DNA from 3 places in the Brachybacterium aquaticum genome. Region 3 is predicted to be linked to each of the others. Evidence: predicted binding sites of a transcription regulator. Region 3 holds the regulator's gene; each other region holds the start of a gene.
The links. The regulator LexA, encoded in region 3, represses DNA repair genes until DNA is damaged. The targets are predictions, from matches to a motif close to TCGAACANNTGTTCGA.

Region 1: the regulator LexA is predicted to act here: its motif matches at 7,133-7,148, upstream of HNR70_RS07725 (HNH endonuclease signature motif containing protein).
Region 2: the regulator LexA is predicted to act here: its motif matches at 6,358-6,373, upstream of HNR70_RS03220 (HNH endonuclease signature motif containing protein).

The regions. Positions count from the first base shown of each region.
Region 1 is NZ_JACHLZ010000001.1:1,735,747-1,745,126, reverse strand. Features, by position in the region: gene malQ (4-alpha-glucanotransferase) at 1-636, opposite strand, end outside; gene HNR70_RS07755 (dolichyl-phosphate-mannose--protein mannosyltransferase) at 716-2,323, opposite strand; gene rsmI (16S rRNA (cytidine(1402)-2'-O)-methyltransferase) at 2,368-3,210, shown strand; gene rpmF (50S ribosomal protein L32) at 3,312-3,482, opposite strand; gene HNR70_RS07740 (TatD family hydrolase) at 3,766-4,767, shown strand; gene rsmA (16S rRNA (adenine(1518)-N(6)/adenine(1519)-N(6))-dimethyltransferase RsmA) at 4,764-5,744, shown strand; gene HNR70_RS07730 (4-(cytidine 5'-diphospho)-2-C-methyl-D-erythritol kinase) at 5,741-6,667, shown strand; gene HNR70_RS07725 (HNH endonuclease signature motif containing protein) at 7,159-8,799, shown strand; gene HNR70_RS07720 (ABC-F family ATP-binding cassette domain-containing protein) at 8,909-9,380, opposite strand, start outside.
Region 2 is NZ_JACHLZ010000001.1:715,309-724,688, reverse strand. Features, by position in the region: gene pheT (phenylalanine--tRNA ligase subunit beta) at 1-980, opposite strand, end outside; gene pheS (phenylalanine--tRNA ligase subunit alpha) at 982-2,088, opposite strand; gene HNR70_RS03235 (hypothetical protein) at 2,367-4,310, shown strand; gene HNR70_RS03230 (S-(hydroxymethyl)mycothiol dehydrogenase) at 4,420-5,520, shown strand; gene HNR70_RS03225 (MBL fold metallo-hydrolase) at 5,517-6,137, shown strand; gene HNR70_RS03220 (HNH endonuclease signature motif containing protein) at 6,528-8,012, shown strand; gene HNR70_RS03215 (bifunctional copper resistance protein CopD/cytochrome c oxidase assembly protein) at 8,061-9,380, opposite strand, start outside.
Region 3 is NZ_JACHLZ010000001.1:2,066,558-2,075,937, forward strand. Features, by position in the region: gene HNR70_RS09250 (PAC2 family protein) at 1-692, opposite strand, end outside; gene HNR70_RS09255 (HelD family protein) at 844-3,126, shown strand; gene nrdR (transcriptional regulator NrdR) at 3,379-3,873, opposite strand; gene HNR70_RS09265 (LysM peptidoglycan-binding domain-containing protein) at 3,902-4,294, opposite strand; gene lexA (transcriptional repressor LexA) at 4,488-5,186, shown strand; gene HNR70_RS09275 (ATP-dependent DNA helicase) at 5,280-7,301, opposite strand; gene hflX (GTPase HflX) at 7,337-8,953, opposite strand; gene HNR70_RS09285 (class I SAM-dependent methyltransferase) at 9,097-9,380, shown strand, end outside.

The DNA.
Region 1 (9,380 bases), 330 kb from region 3:
GAAGTCGGCGCCGTGGCGGGCACCGGAGATCGCGGCGAGATCGCGCATGTCGGCGAGGTCGCCGATGCCCCAGGAGCGCTCGGAGCGCACCGAATACAGCTGCGCCTGCAGGCCGAAGGCACGCTTCGCGGCGTACTGCTCGTGCACGGTGAGGCGGGCGGGGGTGACCACGAGGTCGGCCTCGACGGGGCCGGCGGACGTCTCGGCGACCAGGCGGTGCCAGCCCAGCGGCAGCCCCGCGGGCAGGTGGAAGCGGGCCCTGCCGCGCAGGGTGCCCTCCAGCTCATAGGGCGGGGTGAAGTCCTCGCCCTGGGCGAGATCGACGCGGCCCCCCTCCTCGAGCCGCACGTGCATCGCGACCGACGTGCCGTGCTCGACCTGGACCGGCACGCTGGAGTCGCGGTCCTCGCGCATCACCGTCACGGGTGGCAGGGTGCGCGTCCAGGGGCGACGCTCCCGCTCCGCACGGACGGCGGCGATGTCCTCGTGGGAGGAGACCGGCGCGCCGAGGGCGGCGAGGACGGCGTGCAGGGTGGGGTCGGCGACGTCCTTGAGGGTGCCGTCCCACCCCCAGTACTGGGTGCTGACACCGAGGTCGCGGGCTAGATCTCGCAGCGCTGAGGAATCCGAGGACATGGCGTCATGATAACGGCCGCGCGGGGGCTCTCCGAAACGGCTCGGCGGGGTTGCCGTTCAGCTCCCGCTGTGGTCCGGCTCAGGTCCAGCTGGGCAGCCACATCCGGTAGCGCCACTGCTCCAGGTCCAGCACCTGCCCGGTCCAGATCGGCCAGAAGAACGCCGAGACCAGCACGATGAGCGTCAGCAGGGAGGCGACGAACAGCCCGCCGGCCAGACGCCGGTCCCGGTCGGCGTGCTCCGGCCCGATGATCAGGCACAGCACGTAGGTCAGGCACAGGATCAGCCACGGCTCGAAGGCGATCGCGTAGAACGTGAAGATCGTGCGGTCGGTGTACATCAGCCACGGCAGGTAGCCGCCGACGAGGCCCGCGAGCGCGGCGAACGCCCGGCCGTCGCGGTGCACGATCCCGACCACGAGCGTGACGAGGATCGCGAGGGTCCCCAGCCACCAGATCAGCGGATTGCCGACGTCGAGGATGTGCGCCCCGCACTTGGCGACCTCGCAGCCGTGCTCCCCGTACTCGTAGGAGCGGTAGTAGAAGTTCGTGGGCCGGATCTGCAGCAGCCACCCGAGGGGGTTCGCCTGATAGGGATGCTCGGTGTCCAGCCCCACGTGGAACTCGTACGCCTGGCGGTGGTACAGCCACAGCGACAGCAGGGAGTCCAGGATGCCGTTGCCTGTGGCGACCCCGTCGGCCGCCGCGAGGTGGCGGTTGTAGCCGACCGAGGAGGCGAACCAGCCCGCCCACGAGGCGAGGTAGGTGACCATCCCCGTGCCGACCATCGCGAAGAACGCGGGGATCGCGTCGCGCACGAGCCCGCCGGCGAGCCAGTCGCGCTGGGTGATCGTGCGCCGCGCCCACCAGTCCCACAGCACCGTCATGATCCCGAAGACCGCGAGGAAGTAGAGCCCCGACCACTTCACCGAGCACGCCATCCCCAGCAGCATCCCGGCCAGCAACCGCCAGGGCCGCAGCCCGCCGGACACCCCGAGCGGGGGAGGGGCCTCGGCGCTCGTGTGCATCTGCGCCGCAGCGAGGGCGAGCCGCTCGCGGAAGCGGTCGCGGTCCACGAGCAGCGCCCCGAAGGCCGCGAGCGCGAAGACCATCACGAACGGGTCCAGCAGGCTCGTGCGCGAGTGGACGATCGCCATCCCGTCCACCGCGAGCAGCAACCCGGCGATGAGCCCGGCGGTGGTGGAGCGGAACAGGCGCCGCGCGATGAGGGTCAGCATCAGCACCGCGAGGGAGCCCAGGACGGCCGACGAGATCCGCCAGCCCCAGGGGCTGTCGGCCCCGAGCACGGACATGCCGAGCCCGATCAGCCACTTCCCGAGCGGCGGGTGGACGACGTAGGCGCCGGTCGGCTCGTAGGTGTCCACGTCCCCGGCCTCGAAGGCGGCGTCCGGCTCGTCCGGCCAGTTCATCTCCACGCCCTGCTGGGTGAGGGTGTAGCCGTCCTTGACGTAGTAGGTCTCGTCGAAGATCAGCTCGTCGATCTGCCCGAGGCCCCACAGCCGCAGCACGAGCGCGAGGCCGAGCACCGCCATCGCCGCCGCCCAGAACAGGCGGCCCGTGGGCAGGTCCGAGACCCGCAGCCGACGCCGGTAGGAGGCCAGCAGCGCGCCCGGCTCGTCCTGGACGGGGGCGCGGTGGCTCGCGTCCTGCTCCTCCTGCGTGTGCACGCGGTCATGCTAGGTCATGGGCTCGCGCTGGCTAGCATGGCGGGATGCTGCAGCCTGGAGTCCTCACCCTCGCCGCCACCCCGATCGGCAACCCGCTGGACGCCTCCGTGCGCCTGGTGCGGGCCCTCGGCGAGGCGGACCTCATCGCCGCCGAGGACACGCGGCGCCTCCACCGTCTGATGCGCGACCTCGAGGTCGAGACCTCGGCGAAGATCCTCAGCTACCACGAGCACAACGAGGCCGAGCGCACCGAGGTGCTGATGACCGCCCTCGCCGCTGGGCAGCGGGTCCTGATCATCACCGATGCGGGGATGCCGGTCGTCTCCGATCCCGGCTTCGAGGCGGTGCGCGCCGCGGCCGATGCGGGCGTGCAGGTCACGGTGATCCCCGGCCCGTCGGCCGTGCTGACGGCGCTCGCCGCCTCGGGCATCGCCCCGGACCGCTTCGCCTTCGAGGGCTTCCCTCCCCGGCGCGAGGGCCGACGGGCGAGCGCCCTGGAGCCGCTCGCCGAGGAGCGCCGCACCATGGTGTTCTTCGAGTCGCCGCGCCGCACCGCCGCGACCCTCGCCGCGATGGCGGAGGCGTTCGGCCAGGGGCGCCGCGCGGCCGTGGCACGGGAGCTGACCAAGACCCACGAGGAGATCGTGCGCGGCACCCTCGGCGAGCTCGCGCAGTGGGCGGCGGAGCGCGAGGTGCTCGGCGAGATCGTGCTCGTGGTCGCCGGCGCCGAGCCGGTCGCGGCCTCGGCCGAGGACCTGGTCGCCGATGTGCTCGCACGCGCTGCGGCGGGGGAGCGGCTGAAGGACGCCGCCAAGGAGGTCGCCCGCGGGCACGAGGGCGTGGGCGCGAGCGAGCTCTACGACCTGGCGCTCAAGCAGCGGGGGTGAGGGGCGCGGGGTGTTCCCCGGCCCCCCACGCACGATGACGCCCCCGGCACCGAGGTGCCGGGGGCGTCATGACGAGTTCTGCGCGTCGCGCTGAGCGGGGCTCAGTCGTCGATCTGCAGCAGGCCGCGCTGGTAGGCCTTGGCCAGACGGCGCGGGACGTTCGCGGTGCGGCCGCGGACGGTCACCTGCACGAGGTCGGCGTTGTTGGCCTTCCACTGCGAGCGACGGGAGTGCGTGCGGGCACGCGACATCTTGAACTTGGGCACTGCCATGGGACGCTCCTTGACGGTCCGGAGGATGAACGAGCGTTGGCGTCCGTCCCGAGCAGCGACCCGAACCCGGTGCAGGGACCAGGGCAGGGAACCTGCCGGCGGTCTCCGCGCTCGGGGCGCTCGGGTGCACGAAAGGGCGCGCAACGACGACCTATCCTGTCACATCCCGCGAGATTCCGCCTCACCTCGGCCCGTGAGGTAGCACACCGGCGCGCTCGGGAGCCGGACGTCCGGGCGCGGGACGCGGTCCGGGGGAGGGCGCGGAGCCTCCTACGATGTTCGCATGTCGTCACCGCACGAGACCACCAATGCCGCAGAGCTCACTGCCGCCGGGCTCACTGCCGCCGGGCTCCCGCCGGTGCGCGATCGCGAGGACCTCGATCCCCGCGGGAAGAAGCGCGACCGCTCCTGGCCGCCGGCGCCGGAGCCGCTGCCCTTCCCGGTGATCGACAACCACTGCCATCTCGACTTCGCCGACGGCGACGAGCAGCTCAGCGTCCACGACCACGTGGCCCGTGCCGCGGCCGCCGGCATCGACGCGCAGATCACCATCGGCTCCGACCTGGAGGCCGTGCGCTGGACCGCGGCGCTGCTGGCCGCCCCGGACTGCCCGCCGAGCCTGCGCGGCGGGGTCGCCGTGCATCCCAACGAGGCGGCGCTGCACGCCCGCGGGCACGACCACGAGGGCCGCGAGCTGCCGAGCCTCGACGACGCGCTCGCCGAGGTCTCCGACCTGCTGCGCGGCTCGGGCATGATCGTCGTCGGAGAGACGGGCCTGGACTGGTTCCGCACCTCGAAGAAGGACGACCGGGCCCGGCAGGCGCAGATCGACGCCTTCCGCGCCCACATCGCGCTCGCCAAGGAGCTCGACCTGCCGATGCAGATCCACGACCGCGACGCCCATCGCGACGTGCTCGAGATCCTCGAGGCCGACGGGGCGCCCGAGCGCACCGTGTTCCACTGCTTCTCCGGCGACGCCGAGTTCGCACGCGAGTGCGCGGACCGCGGCTGGTACCTCTCCTTCGCCGGCACCGTGACCTTCAAGAACTCCACCGGTCTGCGCGAGGCGCTCGCCGAGGTGGGGCTCGGCCAGGTGATGGTCGAGACCGACGCTCCGTTCCTCACCCCGGTCCCGTACCGCGGCCGCCCGAACTCCTCGTACCTGATCCCGCTGACCATGGCGACGATCGCCGAAGCGGCCGGGGTCGACCTCGAGCCGGCGTGCCGCACGGTGCGCGCCACCACGCAGGACGTGTACGGCTGGCCCGTCGGGGACGCGGCATGAGCGGCGCGGGCTGGGCGAGCGGCAGGCAGGATCCCGGCAGCTCTCCCGAGGGCGCCCCCGAGGGGTCGGGCCTGCTCCTCACCGCGCGGGACATCCGCGAGCTCGCCGAGGCGGCGGGTATCCGCCCCTCCAAGCAGCGCGGACAGAACTTCGTCATGGACCCCAACACGGTGCGGACGATCGTGGGCCGCGCCGGCGTGGAGCCCGGCCAGGCCGTGCTCGAGGTGGGCCCGGGCCTCGGCTCGCTCACCCTGGGCCTGCTCGAGGCGCGCGCCGACGTGGTCGCGGTCGAGCTCGATCGCGGCCTCGCCGAGCTGCTGCCCATGACGCTGCGCGCCCGGGGCGTGGAGGAGGATCGCTTCCGGCTCGTCCATGCCGACGCCCTCCAGGTCACCGAGCTGCCCGCCCTGCCCCGCGCCGGGGAGCCGACGATGCTGGTCGCGAACCTGCCCTACAACGTCGCCACCCCCATCCTCCTCACCATGCTCGAGCGCTTCGGCTCCCTTCGCTCGGCGCTCGTGATGGTGCAGTCCGAGGTCGTGGACCGCCTGACCGCCGGGCCCGGCTCGCGCACCTACGGCGGACCGAGCGTGAAGGCCGCCTGGTACGGCCGCGCCGTGCACGCGGGGCGCATCTCGCGGCAGATCTTCTGGCCCGTCCCGAACGTGGACTCCGCGCTCGTGGAGCTCGTGCGCCACGAGCGGCCGCTCGGGGACGAGGCCGAGCGCGCTCAGGTGTTCGCCGTGGTCGACGCCGCCTTCGCCCAGCGCCGGAAGACCCTCCGCGCCGCGCTCGCCGGCTGGGCCGGAAGCGCCGCCCGCGCCGAGGAGATCCTGCGGGCGGCGGCCGTGGACCCGTCGGCCCGCGGCGAGACGCTCGTGGTCGAGCAGTTCCAGGCCATCGCCCGGGCGGCGGGGGAGAGCGCGCCGGCCGACGGGGCACCCGGCCCGTCGGCCGACGGGGAGATCCCCGGATGAGCCCCGCGCTCGAGCATGTGGTGGTGCGCGCCCCCGGCAAGATCAACCTCTCGCTGCACGTGGGCGGGGTGGACGAGCGTGGCTACCACGCACTCGCGACCGTGTTCCAGGCCGTCAACCTCTACGAGACCGTCACCGCCACGCGCGCCGACGAGCTCAGCCTCGCGGTCGACTCCGAGGTGCCGGGCGAGGTGCCGCTGGACGGCACCAATCTCGCCCTGCGCGCCGCCGAGCTGCTGCGCGCGGAATTCGACGTGAACCTCGGGGCGGCCCTCCACATCCGCAAGCAGGTCCCGGTCGCCGGCGGCATGGCGGGCGGGTCGGCCGACGCGGCCGCGACGCTGGTCGCGCTGGATCGTCTGTGGGGGCTCGGTCTCGGGAGCGAGCACCTGCGCCGGCTCGGCGCGCGCCTCGGCGCGGACGTCCCCTTCGCGATGCTCGGGCACACCGCGCTCGGCCAAGGCAACGGCGCCGACCTCACCACCGTCCTCACGCACGGCGAATGGACCTGGCTGCTGGCCGTCCCGGGCGGTCACCTGTCGACCCCGGAGGTCTTCCGACGGTTCGACGAGATCGTGGCCGCGAGCGGCCGAGGCATCGTCGAGCGACCCGAGATCGACGGTCGCCAGCTGCAGGCCCTCAGCGGCGGCAGCCTCGAGATGCTCGCCGACACCCTCCACAACGACCTGCAGGTCGCGGCCTTCGCACTGCATCCGGGGCTCGAGCCGGTCGTCGAGGCCGCCGAGCGGCTCGGCGCCCACGCCGCGATCGTCTCCGGGTCGGGGCCGACGATCGCCGCGCTCGTCGAGGACGAGGCCTCCGCCCGCACCGTCGCGGCGGGGCTCATGAGCGACGGTCTCGTGGAGTCCTGCCTGGTGGCGCGGGGGTCCGCGCCGGGAGCGAGCGTGCTCGAGGCGAGCTGAGGGCCGTCGGGGAGCTGAGGGCAGTCGGGGAGGGGCCGCTCTCCCTCTGCGTTCGCTCCTGCACAGCACCCGCTCGTCCACAGCCGAGCACCTCGCAGCGTCGTCTGTCGGAGGGGCGTGCGAGCATGAGGCTCCGAAGGGTCACTGTGTGACCAGCTGTTTCTCTCCCGCATTTTCGGAGGACGATTCTCTGTTGCCGAGGATCTGTCGTCGCGGAATGCGGAGATTCGTTATGTCCACAGGATGTTTTCGAGGCGGGATGTCGTTTCTGCGGATGATTTCTCCAGGGGGTGATTGGCACTCCCGCGTCAGGCAACGTCGCCGTCGGATCCCGCGCTGACCGAGCATGATGAGAGGGGCTCCCGCTCCTGGGGTGTGCGGGCGCATCGACCGTTCCTCCCCACGCCTCGGTTATCCACAATTCGAACCTACTTGCGAGTAGTGTCGCTCCGGGTCTTCCGCTCCTCGAACCGCTGTGCGAAAATTGACGCATGACACAGGAGCCGCAGGATCGCGAATTCCCCGAGGAGGCCGGAACCGGTCTTCCGGAGGAGCGCGATGCCCGCTCCGCCGAGCTCGCCGCAGAACTCTCCGCCCCGCCGATGTCCCTCCCGATCACGGCCGACGGCGGGAGTCTCACCATCGGCGACGTCGATCTGCGCGATGCCCGGGAGATCCTCGCCGAGCTCGGCGCCCGCGGCTCGACAGTCCTCGACCGGCTCTCCGCCGAGGAGTCCATCGCCCTGCTTGCCGGGATCGTGGACATCGAAGCGGCGCTCGAGGCAGTCCGCGTGCGCGCCATCGTCCGCCTCGAGCAGGCGGTCAAGGACGACTGCCTCCGCCGCGACGAGAACGCCCGGCAGGCCACGAACGTCGCACGCTCCGAAGCCTCCCGCGTCCTGAAGCAATCGCGCTCGGTGGCCGGACGGAGCATGGCCACCTCCCGCCGTCTCGTCCAGAGCATGCCGGGAATGCTCACCGCCCTTGCCGGGAACGCGCTGCGCGCCCAGTCCGTCCACAAGATCGGGTCGTCCATGGGTCCCGTGACGCCGGAGGTCCGCGAGCAGGTCGACGAGCTCCTCACCGCCCAGCTCTCGGACCTGAAGGACTGCGGCACCGGGGAGATCGGCGACCACGTGGCGAAGGCACTGCACTCGCTGGACCCGGCGGGGGCGGCGGACCGCCATCGGGAGGCGAAGAAGGAGCGCCACGTGACGATCCGCCGCGCCGACCACGGCATGGCGACCGTCACCGCACTCATCCCCGCCATCGACGGCGCCCGGATCCGCAAGGGACTCTCGGTCGCCGCGGAGGGCGCGCGAGCGCACGGGGACCGGCGCGGGCATCAGCAGATCATGGCCGACCTGTTCACCGACGCCCTGATCGGCCGCGGTGACGGCGTCGATCCGAGCGCTCTCGAGGTCTGCGTCGTCATCACCGACCGCTCGCTTTTCGTCCCCGCACACGCCGACGCCGCGAGCATCGAGGGCTTCGGCTCCGTCCCATATGAGCACGTTCGCGAGGAGATGCTGCGCGTCGCTAAGGCGGAGGAGGACACGGAGCTCTCCCTGACGATGCGGCGCCTCTACACCGATCCCGACGACGGCCAGCTCGTCGCCCTCGAATCCAGATCCAGAGCATTCCCCACCTCGCTCACCCGCTTCCTCACCCTTGCCCACCAGACCTGTCGGGCACCGCACTGCGACGGCTCGATCCGGCAGATGGACCACATCGTGCCCTGGTCCGAAGGCGGGGAGACCTCCCTCGAGAACGGCAACGGGCTCTGCGCCGCCGACAACCAGAAGGAGAGCGCCGGCGAGAAGGTCGAGGTGGTACTCGGCGAGGACGGAGTGCGCCGCACCGTCCGCTGGACCAGCCGCTACGGGCAGTCGGCCAGCCGGCGGGGCATCAACTTCGACCCGGTCGGCACGTACACCCGCCAGCTCGAGAGGGAGCGCCGACAGCGCGGCGAGCTCTCGCCGGGGCCGAGTGCGCCGGAGCAGAACTCCTCTCTCCTCCGCGCTCTCGAGAACCTGCAGCTGCGCCTGCCCGACGTCCCGCTCCCCGCGAGGATCATCCGCCCGCAGGACCGCGTCGACGTCTACTGCCTGGGACATCACCCCCGACAGTGACGGGCGGGATGCAAGTCGCCCGAGGTCGCACAGTTTCACGCCACCGACACGACCTCATCCTGGCCGCGCTTCATCCCGTCCGCACAGCCGTCACCTCACCCGCACAGCCTCACCCCAGCTGCTCGGACAGCTCCAGCCAGCGCTCCTCGAGCTCCTCGTTCTCCTGCTCGACCTCGCGCAGCTCCGCGGTGATCTCCTGCAGGCCCTGATAGTCCGTCTGATCGTGGTCCGCGAGCTTGGCGTGCAGCTTCTCCGTGGTCCTCGCGAGCTTCTGCATCCGACGCTCCACCGCGCCGAGCTCCTTCTGCGCCGCATGCGCCTCCGCGCCGGTCAGCGAGGGGGCCCCGTCGGACGCCCCACCCGTCCCGGACCCGCCGCCCGAGCCACCCGACGCACCCGCCGCGGCCTCGCTCGCCGCGCGCAGGTCGAGGTACTGCTCCACGCCCCCCGGCACGTGCCGCACCTTCCCGTCGAGCACCGCGTACTGCTGATCCGTGACGCGCTCGAGCAGGTACCGGTCGTGGGAGACGACGATCAGCGGCCCGGGCCAGGTGTCCAGCAGGTCCTCCATCGCCGCGAGC
Region 2 (9,380 bases), 1.4 Mb from region 3:
AGGGTGGTGAGCTTCTCGCCCTGCTGGGCGCGGCGCACCACGATCGGGCCGACGAGCTTCTTCGCGTCATAGGCGTGCAGCGGCTGGCCGAGGTCGAGCATCACGTAGTTGGTGACGTCGACGATCAGCGAGATCGGGCGCATTCCGGCGAGGGTGAGGCGGCGGGCCATCCAGCGCGGGGTCTGCGCCTCGGGGTCCACGCCCTGCACCTCGAGGGCGACGAAGCGGGTGCAGCCCTCCACGCCGTTCAGCGGCGCCTGGTCGCGCAGCTGGACCGGGATCCCGCCGCGGTCGGTCGCGGTGATCTCCACGCCGGGGACCGGGTCGGTGAACGCGGCGCCGGTAGCGTGCGAGTACTCGCGGGCGACGCCGCGCATCGAGAAGCAGTACCCGCGGTCCGGGGTCACGTTGATCTCGACGACCTCGTCGGCCAGGCCCAGCAGCGCGATCGCGTCGTCGCCCGGCTCGCCGGTGAGGCCCTTCGCGTGGCCGCGGCCGAGCACGATGATGCCGTCCTCGCCGTCCGGGTCCGGGCCGAGCCCGAGCTCCTCGCCGGAACAGATCATGCCGTCCGAGGTGTGGCCGTAGGTCTTGCGGGCCGCGATCGCGAAGTCGCCGGGCAGCACGGTGCCGGGCAGGGAGACGACCACGAGGTCGCCGACCTCGAAGTTGTGCGCGCCGCAGATGATGCCGCGGCTCGGGCGCTCCTCGCCGGGCTGGGGGTCCTTGGGGTTGTCGGCGGCCTCGTTGTGCTCGGGGCCGACGTCCACACGCACCCAGTTGATGGTCTTGCCGTTCTTCTGCGGCTCCTTGACGAGGTCGAGCACGCGGCCGACGACCAGCGGGCCGGTCACCTGCGCGCCGAAGATCGCCTCCTCCTCGAGCCCCACGCGGGAGAGGTCGGTGGCGACCTGCAGGGCGGACGCGTCCGCGGACAGCGCCGCGTGCTCGGCGAGCCAGGTCAGGGGAATGCGGGGCATGTCAGATCTCCGTCCCGTAGTGCTGGGAGAAGCGGACGTCGCCCTCCACCATGTCGCGCATGTCCGCCACGCCGTTGCGGAGCATGAGGATGCGCTCGATGCCGAGGCCGAAGGCGAAGCCCTGGTACTCCTCGGGGTCCACCCCGGCCGCGCGCAGCACGTTCGGGTGGACCATGCCGCAGCCGCCCATCTCGATCCAGCCGGTGCCGCCGCAGACCCGGCAGTCCGGGTCCGCGTCGTGGTCCAGGCCCAGCCGCGCATCGCAGGCGAAGCAGCGGAAGTCCATCTCGGCGCTGGGCTCGGTGAAGGGGAAGTGGTTGGGGCGCAGGCGCGTGATCGGCGCGCCGCCGAAGACGTGCGCGGCGAAGGCGTCGAGGGTGCCGACGAGGTTCGCCATGGTCAGGCCCTTGTCGATGGCGAGGCCCTCGACCTGGTTGAACATCGGCGAGTGCGTCGCGTCCATCTCGTCGGCCCGGTACACGGTGCCCGGGCAGGCGACGTACAGGGGCGCGCCGCGCTCGAGCATGGCGCGGATCTGCACCGGCGAGGTCTGGGTGCGCAGCAGCATCCCGGAGTCCTCGGGCGCGAGGTACAGGGTGTCCTGCAGCGAGCGGGAGGGGTGCTCCGCATCCGCGTTCAGCGCGTCGAAGTTCAGCCAGGAGGACTCCGCCTCCGGCCCCTCGGCGATCTCCCAGCCGAGCCCCGCGAAGAAGTCCTCGATCCGCTCGGCCAGCGTGCTCAGCGGGTGCGCAGCACCGCGCGGCCGACGGTCGGTGGGCAGGGTGACGTCGACGGTCTCCGCGGCGAGCGTCGCCTCCTCCTCGGCGGCGGCGAGCTCGGCCTGGCGGGCGCCGAGCGCCTGCTGGACGCGGCCCTTGCCCTGGCCGACGAGCTTGCCGGCGGCGGCCTTCTGCTCCTTGGGCAGGTCCTTGATCGCGCGGTTCGCGGTGGTGAGCACGCTGGTGTCGCCCACGTGGTCGATGCGCACCTGCTTGAGGGCGGCGGTGTCGGGGGCCGCGGCGATCGCGGCGAGGGCGGCCTCGACGGCGGCGCTGATCGACTCCTCGTCGATCTCGGGCGCGCCGGGCGCGGGGGATGTGTCGGACACGGGATTCGCTTTCGTCCTGGAGTGCACGGGGGTGCGCGCGGGGGAACGGTCCGCAGTCGGAGCGTCCCGGTTGCGGGCACCGCGGACCATTCTAGGAGAGGGCGCGGCGGCGGGCGGCCGGGGGTCGGTGGATGGCGGGGGTCGGCGAGCGGCATGTCGGCCGATGGGAAGGCCGTCGGCCGACGAGGGCGGGCGGGCGGATGGGGAGTGCTCCCCATGTCGCGATCCCCCGTCGGCCCCTACGCTCGAGGGAACACGACAGATGAGGGGCAGGATCGATGGGTTTCCAGGGTGCGGACACGGCAGCGCTGCGCGAGCAGGCGACGGCCTTCCGACGGTGCGGGCGCGAGATGCTGCAGCACTCCTCGACCCTGACCTCCGCGGTCATGTCGGTGACCTGGGTGGGTCCCGACGCCGACGCGCTGCGCGCTCGCTGGGCTGAGGTGGACAGGCTCCTCACGCAGGCGGCCGAGGACGTCACCGCCCGCGGAAGGGAGCTCGCCGAGCACGCGCAGGAGCAGGACGCGGCCTCGTCGGACGGGTCCGGCGGGGGCCGCAGCCTCGGCGACAGGCTCGGGCTGCCGGACCTGTCCTCCTGGTTCACCACTGCAGCGGGCCCGCTCTCCGAGGCGGTGGGCTGGGCACGGACCCTGGCGGAGGCCGTGGCGCCAGGGGGCGCTGGTGGTCCGGGCTCGGGGAATCCCCTGCTCGCGGCGCTGGATCCGGGGGGTTCGAAGGGGGCGGGGGCGGACCAGGGCATCCAGGACCTCATCAACGATCTCTTCGGTCTGGAGCCGGTCGAGAAGAAGGTCGACAAGTACGACGGCGACTATGACAGCCCGGAGGATGAGTTCGACGCGACGCCGGGAGAAGGCGTCCGCACCCTCTCGTCGAAGCTGGAGGGAGATCACGGGAGCATCGAGACCTCCGTGGACGAAGACGGGAACCGGAGCGGCACGGTCCAGATCTCCGCTCCTCTGGTCGATGAGGAGGGCAAGGCGGGCCCTGTCGAGGCCTCGTACTCGCTCGACGTGAAGACCTCGGGCTCCTTCAGGGAGAACGGGGACGGGACGGTCACGTACACCGTCACCTCGGAGCTCTCCGAGGAGGCGAAGGCAGAGCTCGCCGCCAAGGGGGTCAACTTCTCCGGAGACGTCGGTGTGAACAGCGGGAGCTCACGCTCCACCGAGTACGAGGTGACGGTCCCCGAGGGGACCTCCATCGCCGAGGTGCTCGCGATCACGCCCCACGATCCGTCATCGATCCCGCCGGGGGCTTCCGTGTCCTTCTCCAGCGAGCGAGCCACGTCCGGAGGCGCGGACGTCGGCATCGGGGTCGTCGGAGACGGGCTGTTCTCCATCGGTGCCCAGAAGTCGAACGGGGAGGGGACGACCACGAGCGTCGGCCGTGACTCCGACGGGAACCTCACCGTCACGACGGGACCGACGTCCGCGATGAACAGCACGGTCACCGCGCGGCTCGGCACCGATGACCTCAATCTGCACATCGCCCAGTCCGACTCCCGGGACGGCTCGACCTTCGAGACTGCCACGTTCGAGGACACCGCCTCCGGACGCAGGGCCTACCAGGAAGCCCTGACGAACGGCAAGTACCCGAGCAACACCGGTGACGGTGTGCTCACGACATACGTCGAGAACCAGAGGACCAGGACCGTCGACGTCGCCGGCGGCGTCACCACCGGTCCGGCAAGTTCCGAGCTGTCGAGCAACATGTTCACGCAGCAGTCGATCACGCGCACGTACCCGGACGGGCACCAGGAGAGCGCGGCGCAATGGCTCCCTCACGGCGATTCGTCGATGACCAGTGTCGTCCGCTCGGATGCGAGCGGGAGAGAGTCCACCTACGTCGTCACCCTGGACACCTCGGGCGGCTCCCGCGCGGCGACATCGTCCTACGGCCTCGAATCCCCGGGCGACCGCACGAGCATCCTCCTCACCGAGGACGAGGCATCGGTGGTCCGCGATCATGCCCGGGCCCTGAAACTTGTCCCTGACGATGCCGGGACCGCTGAAGCGCTCTCCATGGTGGTGCAACGGTCCTCGGATGCGGACGCCGCGATCAGCAATCTCGAGGGCCACAATGCCATCGCGGACTCGACAGGGAAGAGTGAGCCCGTCGGCGGCGACTACAGGGCTCCGGGGAGGGCCTTCAACCCCGAGCATCAGTCGGTGCGGGACGGGAAGCTCGCCGACAGGCACTGAGCGGAGGCCGTAGTCCGTGCATCAGGGCGCTCGAAGGTGGGACCTCGATTCGCGGTCAGCCTCCACTCGTTAGGCTGGCCACGACCCCCACCCCTCGAAGGAGGCCAGCATGCCCATCACCGTCAAGGGCGTCGTCGCCCGGGCCGCGAAGCAGCCCGCCGAGCTGCTCGACATCGTCATCCCCGACCCCGGTCCCCACGACGTCATCGTCGACATCGAGGCGACCGGCGTGTGCCACACCGACCTCGCCTACCGCGACGGCGGCATCAACGACGAGTTCCCGTTCCTGCTCGGCCACGAGTCCGCGGGCCGCGTGTCCGTGGTCGGCGAGGCCGTCACGCACGTCGAGGTCGGCGACTACGTCGTGCTGAACTGGCGCGCGGTGTGCGGCGAGTGCCGCGCCTGCAAGAAGGGTGTGCCGCAGTACTGCTTCGCGACCCACAACGCCTCGCAGAAGATGACTCTCACCGACGGCACCGAGCTCACCGCGGCCCTCGGCATCGGCTCCTTCGCCGAGAAGACCCTGGTCCACGAGGGCCAGTGCACGAAGGTCTCCGAGGACGCCCCGGCCGAGGTCGCGGGTCTGCTCGGCTGCGGCGTCATGGCCGGCCTCGGCGCCGCCATGAACACCGGCCAGGTCCAGCGCGGCGAGTCCCTCGCCGTGATCGGCCTGGGCGGCGTGGGCTGCGCCGCGATCGCGGGCGCGAAGCTCGCCGGCGCCACCACCATCATCGGCCTGGACGTGGACGAGAAGAAGCTCGCCGCCGCCGAGGAGCTCGGCGCCACCCACACCCTGCTCACCAAGGGCCTCTCCCCGCAGCAGGTCGCCGACAAGGTCCAGGAGCTCACCGGCGGCTTCGGCGCCGACGTGGTGGTCGACGCGGTCGGCATCCCGCAGACCTACGAGGCCGCCTTCTACGCCCGCGACCTCGCCGGCCGCGTGGTGCTCGTGGGCGTGCCCCGCCCGGGCGTCGAGATCACCCTGCCGCTGGCCGACGTGTTCGGCCGCGGCGGCGCGCTGAAGTCCTCCTGGTACGGCGACTGCCTGCCCGAGCGCGACTTCCCCGATTTGATCGACCTCTACCTGCAGGGCCGCCTGCCGCTGGAGCGCTTCGTCACCGGCCGCACCGACCTCGCCGGCACCGACGCGGCGCTCGACGCGCTGCACGACGGCAACACCCTGCGCACCGTCGTCGAGGTGAAGCGATGACCGCCCGCCTCACCCACGGCACCACCTCCGGCACCTTCTCCCTGGACGGGGAGACCCACGAGGTCGAGAACAACGTGTGGGTGCTCGGCGACGACGAGCAGTGCGTCGTCTTCGATGCCCCGCACGACGTGCAGGCCATCGAGGACCTGGTCGGCGAGCGCGAGTGCGTGGGCATCCTGCTCACCCACGGACACGACGACCACGTCCGCTTCGCCCCGGAGCTGTCCGAGGCGCTCGAGGCCCCGATCCTGCTGAACCCCGCCGAGCGCGAGGTCTGGCAGCTCACCCACGGCGACCTCCCCTGGGACGACGACATCGCCGACGGCGACATGTTCACCATCGCGGGCGTCAGCCTCGAGGCCCTGCACACCCCGGGCCACTCCCCCGGCTCGACCTGCTTCTACTCCGAGGAGCTGGGCGCCGTGTTCACCGGCGACACCCTGTTCCAGGGCGGTCCCGGCGCGACCGGCCGCTCCTTCTCCTCCCGGGAGACCATCGAGGAGTCGATCCGCGAGCGCCTGTTCGCACTGCCGGACGACACCGTGGTGCACACCGGCCACGGCCCGGACACCACCATCGGTGCCGAGAAGCGCAACGCCCAGGGGGACTGGCTCTGAGGGGCCGGCATTGACGGTCTCTCCGGGCTGAGCGCTCGGCAGGACTCCCCCGCCCGACGGCGGCGACCGCACTGCGCGGTCGCCGCCGTCGGCGCGTCCGGGGGTGCAATGGCCCGTCGGCCGATCGAATCGAACACCTGCACGCGCTTCCATCGCCGCAGTTCGCAGCCCATTCGGAGTTATCCACACACCTTTCGGCTGTCACCCCTGCTCCGTAGAATGGATCACACATTCGAGGACGCGGGCGAGGGGCCCGCAGCACCGCGCGAGGGGGCGAGGGCATTGGGTGACACCGCTGACGACGACTCGCCATTCCTCCTCGCGCCCCCGGACAGGAAGGCCGCCGCCGCGGCCGAGCGCGCAGCCCAGCGGAGGCGTCGCCGCCGCTCCGTGACCCAGGATCGCGTCCGGAGGGCCGGGGCCGAGCGCTCCCGCCGCACCGGACAGAAGCTCACCCAGCTCTGGGACAGCGGCCGTGAGGACTCCCGCCGTCTCGCCGCCCGCTACCGGACCCTGCTGGAGACCACCCAGGACCCGCTCGGCCCCGACTGGGACAAGGACGAGGCGGCGATGGACGAGCTGAACGTGTCGCTCGCCCTGCGCTGCGCGAGGACGCAGGCGGCCCGCATCCTCCGTGAGACCCACCGGGTCGGCACCCTCCTGCCCCGCACCCTCGAGCGGCTCGAGCGGGGCGACCTGCCGGTGGGCTGGTTCGAGAAGGTCCTCGAGCGCACCTCCGACCTCGAGGACGATGCCGTGCGCGGGGTCGACGAGGCGCTCGGAAAGGTCGCGCTGGACATCACCCCGGAGTCCTTCTCCCGGGAGTTCGGCCACCTCATCACCTCCGCGATCAGCCGCACCCCCCTGCCCGAGCGGGCCACCCCGGCGGCCCGTCGGCGGGTCGTCATGGACCCGCCGCGCCCGGACGGCACCGGTTGCCTGCGCATCATCGGACCGCTGCCCGAGATCCTCGACCTCGCCGAGCGCCTGGACCGCGCGGCCCACTGCCTGCAGGACGCCCAGCGCGACGCGCTCTACGACGGCACCGAGGTCCCCGGCGATCCGGGCGGGCTGATCAGCGCGAGCGGCGTGCTGCCCACCCTCTCCGCGCTCCGCTTCGACCTGCTGCTCGCCGCGGCCCTGGACACCGACGGCGTCGAGGTGCCCGAGCCCCGCTTCCGGATCACCGTGACGGTCCCGTTCATGACGATGCTCGGCGAGTCCGACGCCCCGGGGATGCTGGACGGCACCACCCCACTGCCTGCCGAGATGGCCCGCGAGCTCGCTGGCCGCGAGGACGTCTGGTACCGGATCCTCACCGATCCGGCCACCGGGAGGTTCCTCCCCCAGCCCGCGCAGCGGTACCGCCCGAGCCCCGCCCAGCGCGAGCATCTGCGTCAGCGCCAGCCCACCTGCGCCGTCCCCGGCTGCGGCCGCCCCACCCGGGAGCTCACCGAGTTCGACCACATCGAGGAGTTCGACCACGAGGATCCCGCCGCCGGCGGCCCCACCTCGGTGGAGAACCTCCATGCGCTGTGCCGCCAGCACCACCGGCTGAAGACCCTCGGCCGGCTCGACCCCGTGCGGGACGACGAGTCGGGCACCACCTGGTGGATGACCTCGGAGCACCTGATGGCGCGGCAGGAGGACAGCCGCGACCTCGCCACACCCCAGGTCGTCGAGGAGATGACCGAGGCATGGGAGCAGTTCGAGGCGCTTCGCCTCGCCCGGGTCGACAATGCCCGTCGGCTCTGCGAGGCTCTCGAGCAGGGCCTCTCTCCCAGTGATCCGATTCCGGGCCCGAACGGGGAGGACGGCTGGCGACTCGGGCGGGACGGGTCCCTCCAGCCGCCGGGCGACCCGCCGCCGTTCTAGCGACGGGGAGCTCGCCGCGGGGGCGCGGTATCAGCGAGGTGCGCGGGATCAGCGAGGCGGGGTCGCCTCGTCGTCCGACGACGACTCGTCCGACACCGCCACGTTCGACACCGCCCCGTCCGACGCCGCCCCGTCCCCGACCGGGCCCGTCGGCCGCGACTCCCCGACCGCCGCTCCCCCGCCCTGCAGGCTCGCGAGGTACGCGTTGTACGCGGCGAGCTCCGCCCCGCCGTCGCGCTCGGCCTTGCGGTCGTACTGGCGGGCGCGGCGGTCCTCGGAGCGCATCCACAGCACCGCGACGATGATCGCGTAGCCGACGGTGGGGACCTCCGAGATCGCCCACATGATCGACGCGCCGCGCTCCTGGATGAGCATCAGCCGGTCCGGGTCGTACATGCCCAGGTCCGTGTACCAGTTCTCGGCGATCAGCCAGGTCGCCGAGTACAGCGCCACCCCGAAGAAGGCGTGGAACGCGAGGGTGACCAGCAGCGTGAGCAGCTTCATCACCGGGTTGATCGGCCGGGGCGCGGGGTCGATGCCGATCAGCACCCACGCGAACAGGTACCCCGAGGCGAGGAAGTGCACGGTCATCAGCACGTGCCCGGCGTGGTGGTACATCGCCAGCTCGAACAGCGGCGTGAAGTAGAAGACCACGAGCGAGCCGGCGAAGAACAGCCCGGCCACCGGCGGGGAGGAGATCACCCGGGAGTATCCGGAGTGCAGCGCCGCGAGCACCCATTCGCGCACGCCGCGGGAGCCGTCGGTGCGCGGGGCGACCGCGCGGGACAGCAGGGTCACCGGCGCGCCGAGCACCCACAGCGGCGGGGCGATCATCATCATCGCCATGTGCTGGACCATGTGGGCGTCGAAGCGGAACAGGCCCCAGGCCGCAGCGCCCCCGTTCATGACCCAGGCGAAGGCGAGGCAGCCGGCGATCCAGCTGAGCGTCCGCACCCACGGCCAGGCGTCGCCGCGGCGGGTCAGCCTGCGCACGCCGACGAGGTAGAGCCCCGCCATCGCCGCAGCGATCCCGAGGGAGACCCAGTCGGGCTGGACCACGGTGAACAGAGCGCCCGGGCCGAACTCGCGCTCGGGCGGGAGGTGGCCGGCCAGTGACAGCACGCGCAGGTCGCCGACGACGGGGACCTCCTGCGGCACGGGCGGGGCCGAGCGGCCGAGCGCGATCGACGCTCCGATCACGGCGGCGAGGAGGATCCCCTCGGTGAGCGCGAGGTGGCGGAAGCGCAGCCGGTCCCCGAGGCGGCGGCGCTGCAGGGCGCCGAGCACGGCGAGGGCGAGGAGGCCGACGGTCTTGGCGAGCACGACGCGGCCGTACCCGGTCGTGACCAGGTCCGCCCAGCTGTCCAG
Region 3 (9,380 bases):
AGCAGCGCGAGCGCCCCGGCGGGGAAGTCGGTGCGGGTGAGGTAGTGCGGGATCTGCGCGGCATAGCCCATGGCGGGATGACCCGCGCGGCCGAGGGTGTGCTCGAGCAGGGCCCCGAAGGCCGCGGGGATGACCAGCTCCGCCATGCCCTCCTCCCCCTCGGACGGGTCCGTGCCCGGCGCCGGGGTGGGACGGGTGTGGGGCATGCCGAGCAGTGCAGGGTCGTTGGCATGCGCGAACAGGCCGATCGGGCGGGTGTGCGGAACCGCCATCGGGACCGCCTGCATGCCCACCACCCGCTCGACGTCGAAGTACTCGATGAGGTCGGTGAGCGCCTCGACGAGCCGCTTCCACTGCAGGTCCGGCTCCGGGCCGTCCAGGAGCAGGAAGGGCTGGTCCGCCTCGTCGTACACGAGCCAGAGCGTGAGCTCGGGGATGTCGACGTCGGTGTAGGAGGTGCCGTCGAAGGTCGCCTGCGGGCGTGAGCCGCGGTAGTCCAGCAGCTCGTCGGTGTCGAAGGAGACCAGGCGCAGGTGGCGCAGCTCGTCGCGCAGGTACCGCGCGGCGATGCGGCAGGCGTTGCCGGCATCGACCATCCCCGGCAGGGCGTGGACCAGGGTGAGACCGGAACGGGGCACGGCCTCGAGGACCTCGGTGGACTCGAAGCGGTAGAGATCGCGCGGATCGCGCATCGCGCTCCCCTTCCTCGCGGCCGTCGGACAGTCGGTGACCTGATGGCACGCGCACCCAGGCCCGTCCACCATAATGGACCACCGTGCTTCGCCGCCCTGGGTGCGCCCGGGGCGCGCGCGGCGTGTGGAGAGACATCGAGGGGGCAGGTCAGTGGACGAGTCCGAGCAGCAGACGGTCCGGACCGAGGCGCAGGTCGCACGGGAGATCGCTCGGGAGCAGGAGTACGCGGACCGGCTCTACGAGCGGGTCGACGAGCTCATCGCGCAGGTCGAGCGCAACCTCGACCAGATCCAAGGCTCGCAGCAGGCCTCGACCCACCAGAACCGCTCCGAGCGCGACGCCTTCATGGCGCTGTACGAGGACCGTCTCGCGCTGCTGCGCTCGGTCTCGCGCAGCGTGGTGTTCGGCCGGCTCGACATGGACGACGCCGCGCGCCACTACATCGGCCGCATCGGCCTGTTCACCCCGGAGCGGGAGCAGCTGCTGGTGGACTGGCGCGCCCCTGCCGCTTCCGCGTTCTATCGCGCCACCAGCACCGAGCGGCTCGGGGTGCGGCTGCGCCGGCACCTCATCAACCGCGGCCGCACCGTGGTGGGGCTCGAGGACGACGTGCTGGACCAGTCCATGCTCGAGGGCGGCGCCGAGGACGTGGTGCTGCAGGGCGAGGGCGCGCTGCTGGCGGCCGTCTCCGGCACCCGCACCGGCCGCATGGGCGACATCGTCGCCACCATCCAGGCCGAGCAGGACCGCATCATCCGCTCCGAGAACCGCGGCGTGCTCGTGGTGCAGGGCGGGCCGGGCACCGGCAAGACCGCCGTCGCGCTGCACCGCGCCGCCTACCTGCTGTACACCCACCGTCGCCGCCTGGAGCACACGGGCGTGCTGATCATGGCGCCCACCCCCGGCTTCCTGCGCTACATCGAGCGGGTGCTGCCCAGCCTCGGCGAGTCGGGCGTGGTGATGATGACCCCCGGCGAGATGTTCCCGGGCGTGACCACCTTCGCGCACGACGAGGACGACGTCGCGCGCGTCAAGGGCGACATCGCCATGGCGGACCTGCTCGCCAAGGCCGTCAAGCTGCGCCAGGTCGTCCCCGAGAAGGACGTGCGCCTGCGAATCGACGGCACCGACCTCGTGCTGACCCGGGACATGGTGCGCTCCGCCCGTCGCGAGGCGCGCGCCACCCACCGGCCCCACAACGCCGCCCGCACCGTGTTCGTCCGCGCGGCGATGGACCGCCTGGTCGACGCCTACGAGCGCGCGCTGAAGGCCGAGGGCCGCACCGTGGTCCCCGAGGACCGCCCCGACCTGCTCTCGGACCTGCGCCACGATCCCGAGGTGAGGCGGCAGCTGAACCTCGCCTGGCTCCCCTACACCCCGCAGGGCTTCCTGCGGATCCTGCTCTCCCGCCCGGACCGGCTGCGGGCCGCGGCACCGAGGGCCCTCGCCGACAGGGTGTCGCTGCTGGTGCGCCCGAAGGACGCCGAGTGGACCGTCGAGGACGTGCCGCTGCTGGACGAGATCGCCGAGCTGCTGGGCGAGGACTCCGCCCCGGCGGAGGCGAAGGCCAAGGACGACGCCGAGCGGCGCCGCGCCGACGTGGAGTACGCCCGCAAGGTCATCGAGAACATCGACACCTCCGGCATCGTCCGCGCCGAGGACCTCGCCGACCAGGTGAGCCGCATCCGCGACGGCCGCACCCTCGCCGAGCGCGCCTCCTCCGAGCGCTCCTGGACGTACGGCCACGTGGTGGTCGACGAGGCGCAGGAGCACTCCCCCATGAGCTGGCGCGCCCTGATGCGCCGCGCCCCCACGAAGTCCTTCACCGTGGTGGGCGACGTCGCCCAGACCTCCTCCGCCGGTGGCACCGACTCGTGGACCGCGGCGCTCTCCCCATACGTCCAGGACCGGCTCGAGGTCGAGCACCTCACCGTCAACTACCGCACCCCGGCACGGATCATGGACCGCGCGGTCGCGATGGCGCAGGCCCACTCCCTGCCCGTCACCGCGGTGAGCTCGGTGCGCGAAGGGGACGAGGACCCGCTGCTGGAGCGGACCGAGCCCGGTCAGCTCACGGCGCGCATCGCCGCGGCGGTCCGTGCCGTGCATGCGCGGATCCCCGGGCGCATCGCGGTGATCGCCGCGGCGGAGCGGCTCGAGGACCTCGCCGCCGCGCTGCGGGCCGACGGGGACCTGCCCCGGATCGGGACCGGGTCCGCGGGTGTGGACGACGAGATCGCGGTGATGACCGCGCAGGACGCCAAGGGCCTCGAGTTCGACACCGTGGTGATCGTCGAGCCGGCCGAGCTGATCGACGCCCATGGCGCGGGCGACCTCTACGTCGCCATGTCGCGCTCGACCCAGCACCTCGGGGTGGTCCATGCACGGGAGCTGCCGGCCGGCATGGCTCCGGAGGGTGCAGACGGCGCCTGAGCGCTGGGCTGCCGACCCCCGGACAGGCGATCCCCGGACCGCCGATCCTCTGACCAGCGATCCCCGGGTCGCCGCTCACCTGTCCCGGAACGAGGATCGGCGGCCGTGGCTTCCCCTCCACGACCGCCGATCAGACGCGCACCTCGTCGGTGCACGGAGGACATCTTAAGCACATCCGGGACCCGCTCCGCACCACGTCCGGGAATCCTGTGGACCCCGCCGCGCCGGGGGGCCGGGTGACAGGTGCGGCGCTCAGTCGGCGGCGCCGGCGGTCGCGGCCTGCACGTCCGCAGCGTCACCGATGCCCTCGGCGCGCAGCCGCGCGATGGCGGCCTCGAAGTCCTCGAGGGAGTCGAAGTCCTGGTAGACGCTCGCGAAGCGCAGGTACGCGACGAGGTCGAGCTCCTGGAGCGGCTGGAGGATCGCCAGACCGACCTGATGGGCGTCGATCTCGGCCTGACCGCTGGAGCGGATGTTCTCCTCGACCTTCTGCGCGAGCATCGCAAGCTGGTCGTCGCTGACGGGGCGGCCCTGGCAGGCCTTGCGCACGCCCGAGATGACCTTCGCGCGGCTGAAGGGCTCGCTCACGCCCGAGCGCTTGAGCACGGACAGGGAGGCGGTCTCCGAGGTGGAGAAGCGCCGGGAGCAGTTGGGGCACTGGCGTCGGCGCCGGATGGTCGCGCCGTCGTCGGACGTGCGCGAGTCGACGACGCGCGAATCGGGGTGGCGGCAGAACGGGCAGTGCATCCGCTCAGGGTACCGGCACCGCATGCGCTCAGCGGGCGGAGTTCCCCTCGGCAGGCAGCTCGATCTCGGTGCCGGCGGTGATCCGACCGGTGGGCAGGTGGTTGAGCGCGCGGACCTGCGCGACGTACTCCGAGTGGCTCACGCCCTCGGGGGCGTGCTCCTCGGCGTAGCCCCAGAGGGTGTCCCCGGGCTGGACGGTGACGACCGCGGGACGCTCCTCGGTGCCGGCGAGGGCGGCGGGGAGGTCCAGCACCAGCAGGGCGACGGCCGCGACGAGCAGGCCGAGCAGGAAGGCGACGACGGTCAGGAGGAGGCGACCGCGGCGGGTCGGCTCGAGTCGAACGTGCTCTCGAACCGCACGCGCGGGGCGCTGCTCGTCCTGCCGCGGGAAGGGAAGGACCGTGGCGGTATGGGTACGCATCTCCGAACTCCTGTTCGATCGAATTTCTGTGCGACTGTAGCCGTCGGGTCGTGCGACACGCAAGAGGAATCTCGAACACATGTTTGGCTTCCGTCCGGTGCCGCCCTAGTCTGGGGCCACGGACCTACTGAACCGCGAGGGTCCGACAGACGAAGCCAGGACCCCTCACGCCAGGACCTCAGGAGGCCGCACGATGACGACGAGCACCCCCAAGCCGACCCGGGCCCGCGGCGACGCGCCGGCCGATGCGCGCACCGAGGGGCTCACCCGCCGCCAGCGCCTGGTCCTGGAGACGATCAACGAGGCGGTCGCGGCGCGCGGATACCCGCCCACCATGCGGGAGATCGGTGATGCCGTGGGCCTGACCTCGTCCTCGTCGGTCGCCCACCAGCTGCAGACCCTCGAGCGCAAGGGCTTCCTGCGCCGCGATCCCAAGCGTCCGCGCGCCATGGAGGTCGTCATGCCGGATGCGGATGACGCCCCCGCCCCCGCCGCCCCGGAGTCGACCCTCACGCCGCACTCGGTGAACGTGCCTCTGGTGGGCCGGATCGCGGCCGGCATCCCCATCACGGCCGAGGAGCAGGTCGAGGACGTGTTCACCCTGCCCGAGCGGCTCGTCGGAGGCGGGGAGCTCTTCCTGCTGCAGGTGGTCGGCGACTCGATGATCGACGCCGCCATCTGCGACGGCGACTGGGTCGTGGTGCGCTCGCAGTCCACCGCGGAGAAGGGCGAGATCGTCGCCGCGATGATCGACGGCGAGGCGACGGTGAAGACCTTCGTCCAGCGCGACGACCACGTCTGGCTCATGCCCCACAACCCCGCCTTCGCCCCGATCCTCGGCGACCACGCCGAGATCCTCGGCAAGGTCGTGGCGGTGCTGCGCGCCGTCTGAGCGGTTCCAGCCCGCCGCGAGGCGGCGCAGTGCGCTCAGCTCGCCGCGAGGCGGGGCAGTGCGCTCAGCTCGCCGCGAGGCGGGGCAGCGCGCTCAGCTCGCCGCGAGGCGGCGTAGCGCGCCGAGGGCGACCTCGGGGTCGGAGGTCGGCCACAGCGGCGGCATCGACTCGCGCAGGAAGCTCCCGTACCGCGCGGTCGACAGTCGCGGGTCGAGCACCGCGACCATGCCGCGATCGGACTCGGTGCGGATAAGCCGCCCGGCACCCTGGGCGAGCAGCAGCGCGGCGTGCTGGGCCGAGACCGCCATGAACCCGTTGCCGCCGTGCGCACCGATGCGCTCCTGGCGCGCGGCGGTCAGAGGATCATCGGGACGGGGGAAGGGGATCCGGTCGATGGTGACCAGTCGCAGGGAGCGTCCGGCCACGTCCACGCCCTGCCACAGCGTGAGGGTCCCGAACAGGGAGGCGTCCTCGTGCTCGCGGAAGGTGCGCACCAGGTTCGCCATCGAGTCCTCGCCCTGCACGGCGATCGGCAGGTCCAGGCGGGCGCGCACGTGCTCCGCGGCGAGCTCCGCGCCGCGGCGCGAGGAGAACAGGCACAGCGCTCCCCCGCGCGAGGCCTCCACCAGGTCGGTGAGGTGGTCGAGCATCAGCGGGGAGGGCCCCTCGCGGCCCGGCTGAGGGAGGTGCCGGGCGGTGTAGAGGATGCCCTGGCGGCGATAGTCGAAGGGGCTGCCCACGTCGATCCCGGCCCACGCTCCGGAGTCCTCCGTGCGCGGCAGCGCGTCGGCGTCCATGCGCCCGGAGCGGGCGAGGCCCACCTCCCCCGCGGCGGGCTCGAAGCGGCCGCCGAGGGCGAGGGTGGCGGAGGTGAGCACGGCGGTGCGTTCCTCGAGGATGGCGCCGCGCATCGCGCCGGCGACGCTGAGCGGGGCGACCTGGAGGGAGACCCGCCCGGTGGCCTGGCCGCGGGAGACGGAGACGACGTCGTCCTCCCCCGGGTCGGTGAGGCGCTCGCAGACGTCGATGATCTCCTGCAGGTTCGCGCGGACGGTCTTGCGTGCCCCGGCGAGGGAGTCGTCGCCGGCGTCCTTCGCGTCGGAGTGGGCGGTGCGCGCCTCGACGCGCAGCTGCACGATCGCGTCGGCGAGCCGCTCCGGCAGGTCGCCGATGACACGGCCGTCGGGGGCGAGCTCGAGCGCCTCGCGCAGCTCCTCGGAGGCGTCCTCGAGCGCGGTGCCGGCGACCCCGAGCCCGCGCAGTTCGCGGACGGTGGCGCGCAGCAGGCCGGGGCTGAGCTGGTCGGTGACGGCGCTGGTGACGCGGGCGGTGAGGTCGTGGGCCTCGTCGAAGACGACCACGTCGTGGTCGGGGATGATGCCGTGCTTGTCGAAGGCGTCGATGGCGAGCAGGGCGTGGTTGGTGACCACGACGTCCACCTCGCGGGCGATCTCGCGGCTGCGCTCGGCGAAGCAGCTCTCCACCAGTGGGCAGGAGGTGCCGATGCACTGGTTGCCGGTGACGGAGACCTGGCGCCAGGCGCGGTCGGAGACGGCGTCCTCGAGGGAGTCGCGATCGCCGGAGTCGGTCTCGTCGGCCCATTCGCGCAGGCGCTTGACCTGCTCGCCGAGTCGCTCCCCTCCGCTGCGCGAGGGGTCGGTGGAGGCCTCCGCGAACAGGGCCCCGGGCTCGATGTCCACGGGATAGCCGCCGGCGATCTTGTGCTTGCACAGGTAGTTCGCGCGGCCCTTGAGCAGGGCGAAGGTGGGGGTGCGCGGCAGGTGCGGGGCGAGCGCCTCCACGAGCCGCGGCAGGTCCTTGCGCACGATCTGGGTCTGCAGCGCGATGGTGGCGGTGGAGACCACCACGGGCCGGCCGCTCGCCAGGGCGTGGCGCAGCGCGGGCACGAGGTACCCGAGCGACTTGCCGGTGCCGGTGCCGGCCTGGACCAGCAGGTGACGGCCGCCGGACATGGCGGTGTCCACGGCCTCGGCCATGGCCTGCTGGCCGGGGCGGGGCGAGCCGCCGACGGCGGCGACCGCGGCCTCCATCAGGGTGCCCAGCGGCACGTCCCCCGCCGCAGGGACGGCGGGGTGCTCGGGCGCTGCGGTCATCGGCTCAGCGTATCGGCCGCCCGGGCCCTCCCCGCTCAGGCCGCGCCGTGCAGCTCTGCGGCGAGCGCCTCATCCACGAGGGCGTGCACGCGCGTGCCCTCCATGAGGTGCTCCTCCTCCTCGAGCATCTCGCCGGTGGTGTGTACACGGGAGACGAGGTCCCCGCGGGAGTAGGGCACCACCACGTCCACCTCGACGGCGGGGCGCGGGAGGTGCTCGGCGATCAGCTCGCGCAGCTCCTCGATGCCCTCGCCGGTGCGGGCGGAGACGACGACGCTCTCCCCCACCTGGCTGCGCAGGCGGGCGATGGTCTCGGGTTCGGCGAGGTCGGCCTTGTTCAGCACCACGATCTCGGGCACGTCGAAGCCCTCGATCTCGCCGAGCACGGTGCGCACGGCGGTGATCTGCCCCTCCGGGTCCGGGTGGGAGGCATCCACGACGTGCAGCAGCAGGTCCGAGCCGCCGACCTCCTCCAGGGTGGAGCGGAAGGCCTCGACCAGCTGGGTGGGCAGGTGGCGCACGAAGCCGACGGTGTCGGCGAAGGTGAACTCGCGCCCGTCCGGGGTGGTGGCGCGGCGGACCGTCGGGTCCAGGGTCGCGAACAGGGCGTTCTCGACGAGCACGCCCGCGCCGGTGAGGCGGTTCAGCAGGGAGGACTTCCCGGCGTTGGTGTAGCCGGCGATCGCGACGGCCGGCACCTGGTGGCGGGTGCGGTCGGCGCGCTGGGCCTCGCGACCGGGAGCCATCTCCTTGATCTCCCGGCGGAGCTTGGCCATGCGGTCGCGGATGCGCCGACGGTCCAGCTCGATCTTGGTCTCACCGGGACCGCGCGAGCCCATGCCCGCGCCGCCGGCGGCGACGCGACCGCCGGCCTGACGGGACATCGACTCGCCCCAGCCGCGCAGACGCGGCAGGAGGTACTCGAGCTGGGCGAGCTCGACCTGCGCCTTGCCCTCGCGGGACTTGGCGTGCTGGGCGAAGATGTCCAGGATCAGGGCGGTCCGGTCGACGACCTTGACCTTGACGATGTCCTCGAGAGCGCGGCGCTGGCCGGGGGCGAGCTCGCCGTCGGCGATCACGGTGTCCGCACCGGTCTCGGCGACGATCTCGGCCAGCTCCGCAGCCTTGCCCTTGCCCAGGAACGTGGCAGGGTCGGGGTGGGCGCGGCGCTGGAGGATCCCGTCGAGCACCTCGGAACCCGCGGTCTCGGCGAGCGCAGCGAGCTCGCGCAGGCTGTTCTCGGCCTCGTCGGCGTTGCCGGAGGTGTACAGGCCCGCGAGGACCACGCGCTCCAGGCGCAGCTGGCGGTACTCGACCTCGGTGACGTCCTCGAGCTCGGTGGAGAGCCCGGCGACGCGGCGCAGCGCCTGGCGGTCGGCGAGGTCGTACTGCTCCCCGTCGGTCTCGGAGCCGTAGGTCACGGCGGAGACGGAGGCGTCGCCGCGGGCGAGGATCCGCTCGGTGAGGGGGTCGCGTCGGCGAGTGGCGGGAGTGCCGTCGGTCGCGGGGGTCCCGTCGGCCGACGGGGCCGGGCGGGTCGGGGCGCCGGTCGCGTCCGCGTCCGTCGGGAGTGCGTCGGCCCCGGCTCCTCCCGTGGTGGTCCCGTCGACGTCGAGGTCGGAATCGGGGTCGGGATGGAAGGCGATGGGCACGATCGGGGTTCTCCTTCGGTCGGAAACGGGTTCCCCAAGAATCCCACGTCCCCGCGCCCGGGTCGAGAGATTTTGCGCTGGGCGGAGCGCGGATCACGCCCAGGCGGGCCGGGACGCGGGCTGCGGCTCCGTATCCTGCTCGGGTGGACGAGCACTACTTCACCGCCTCCCCCTCCGCCGAGGACCGTCGCTTCCCGCTCCGGGTGCGCCTGGCCGATCGCGACCTGGACCTGGTCTCCTCGACCGCGGTGTTCAGCGGGCACGGGCTGGACAAGGCGACCGCCGTGCTGCTGGACCGCCTCGACGAGATCGCCGAGCCGCCCGCGGACGGCGTGATCCTGGACCTCGGCTGCGGGTGGGGGCCGATCGCGCTGACCGCGGCGCTGCTGCACCCGGACGCCGAGGTGTGGGCGGTGGACGTCAGCGA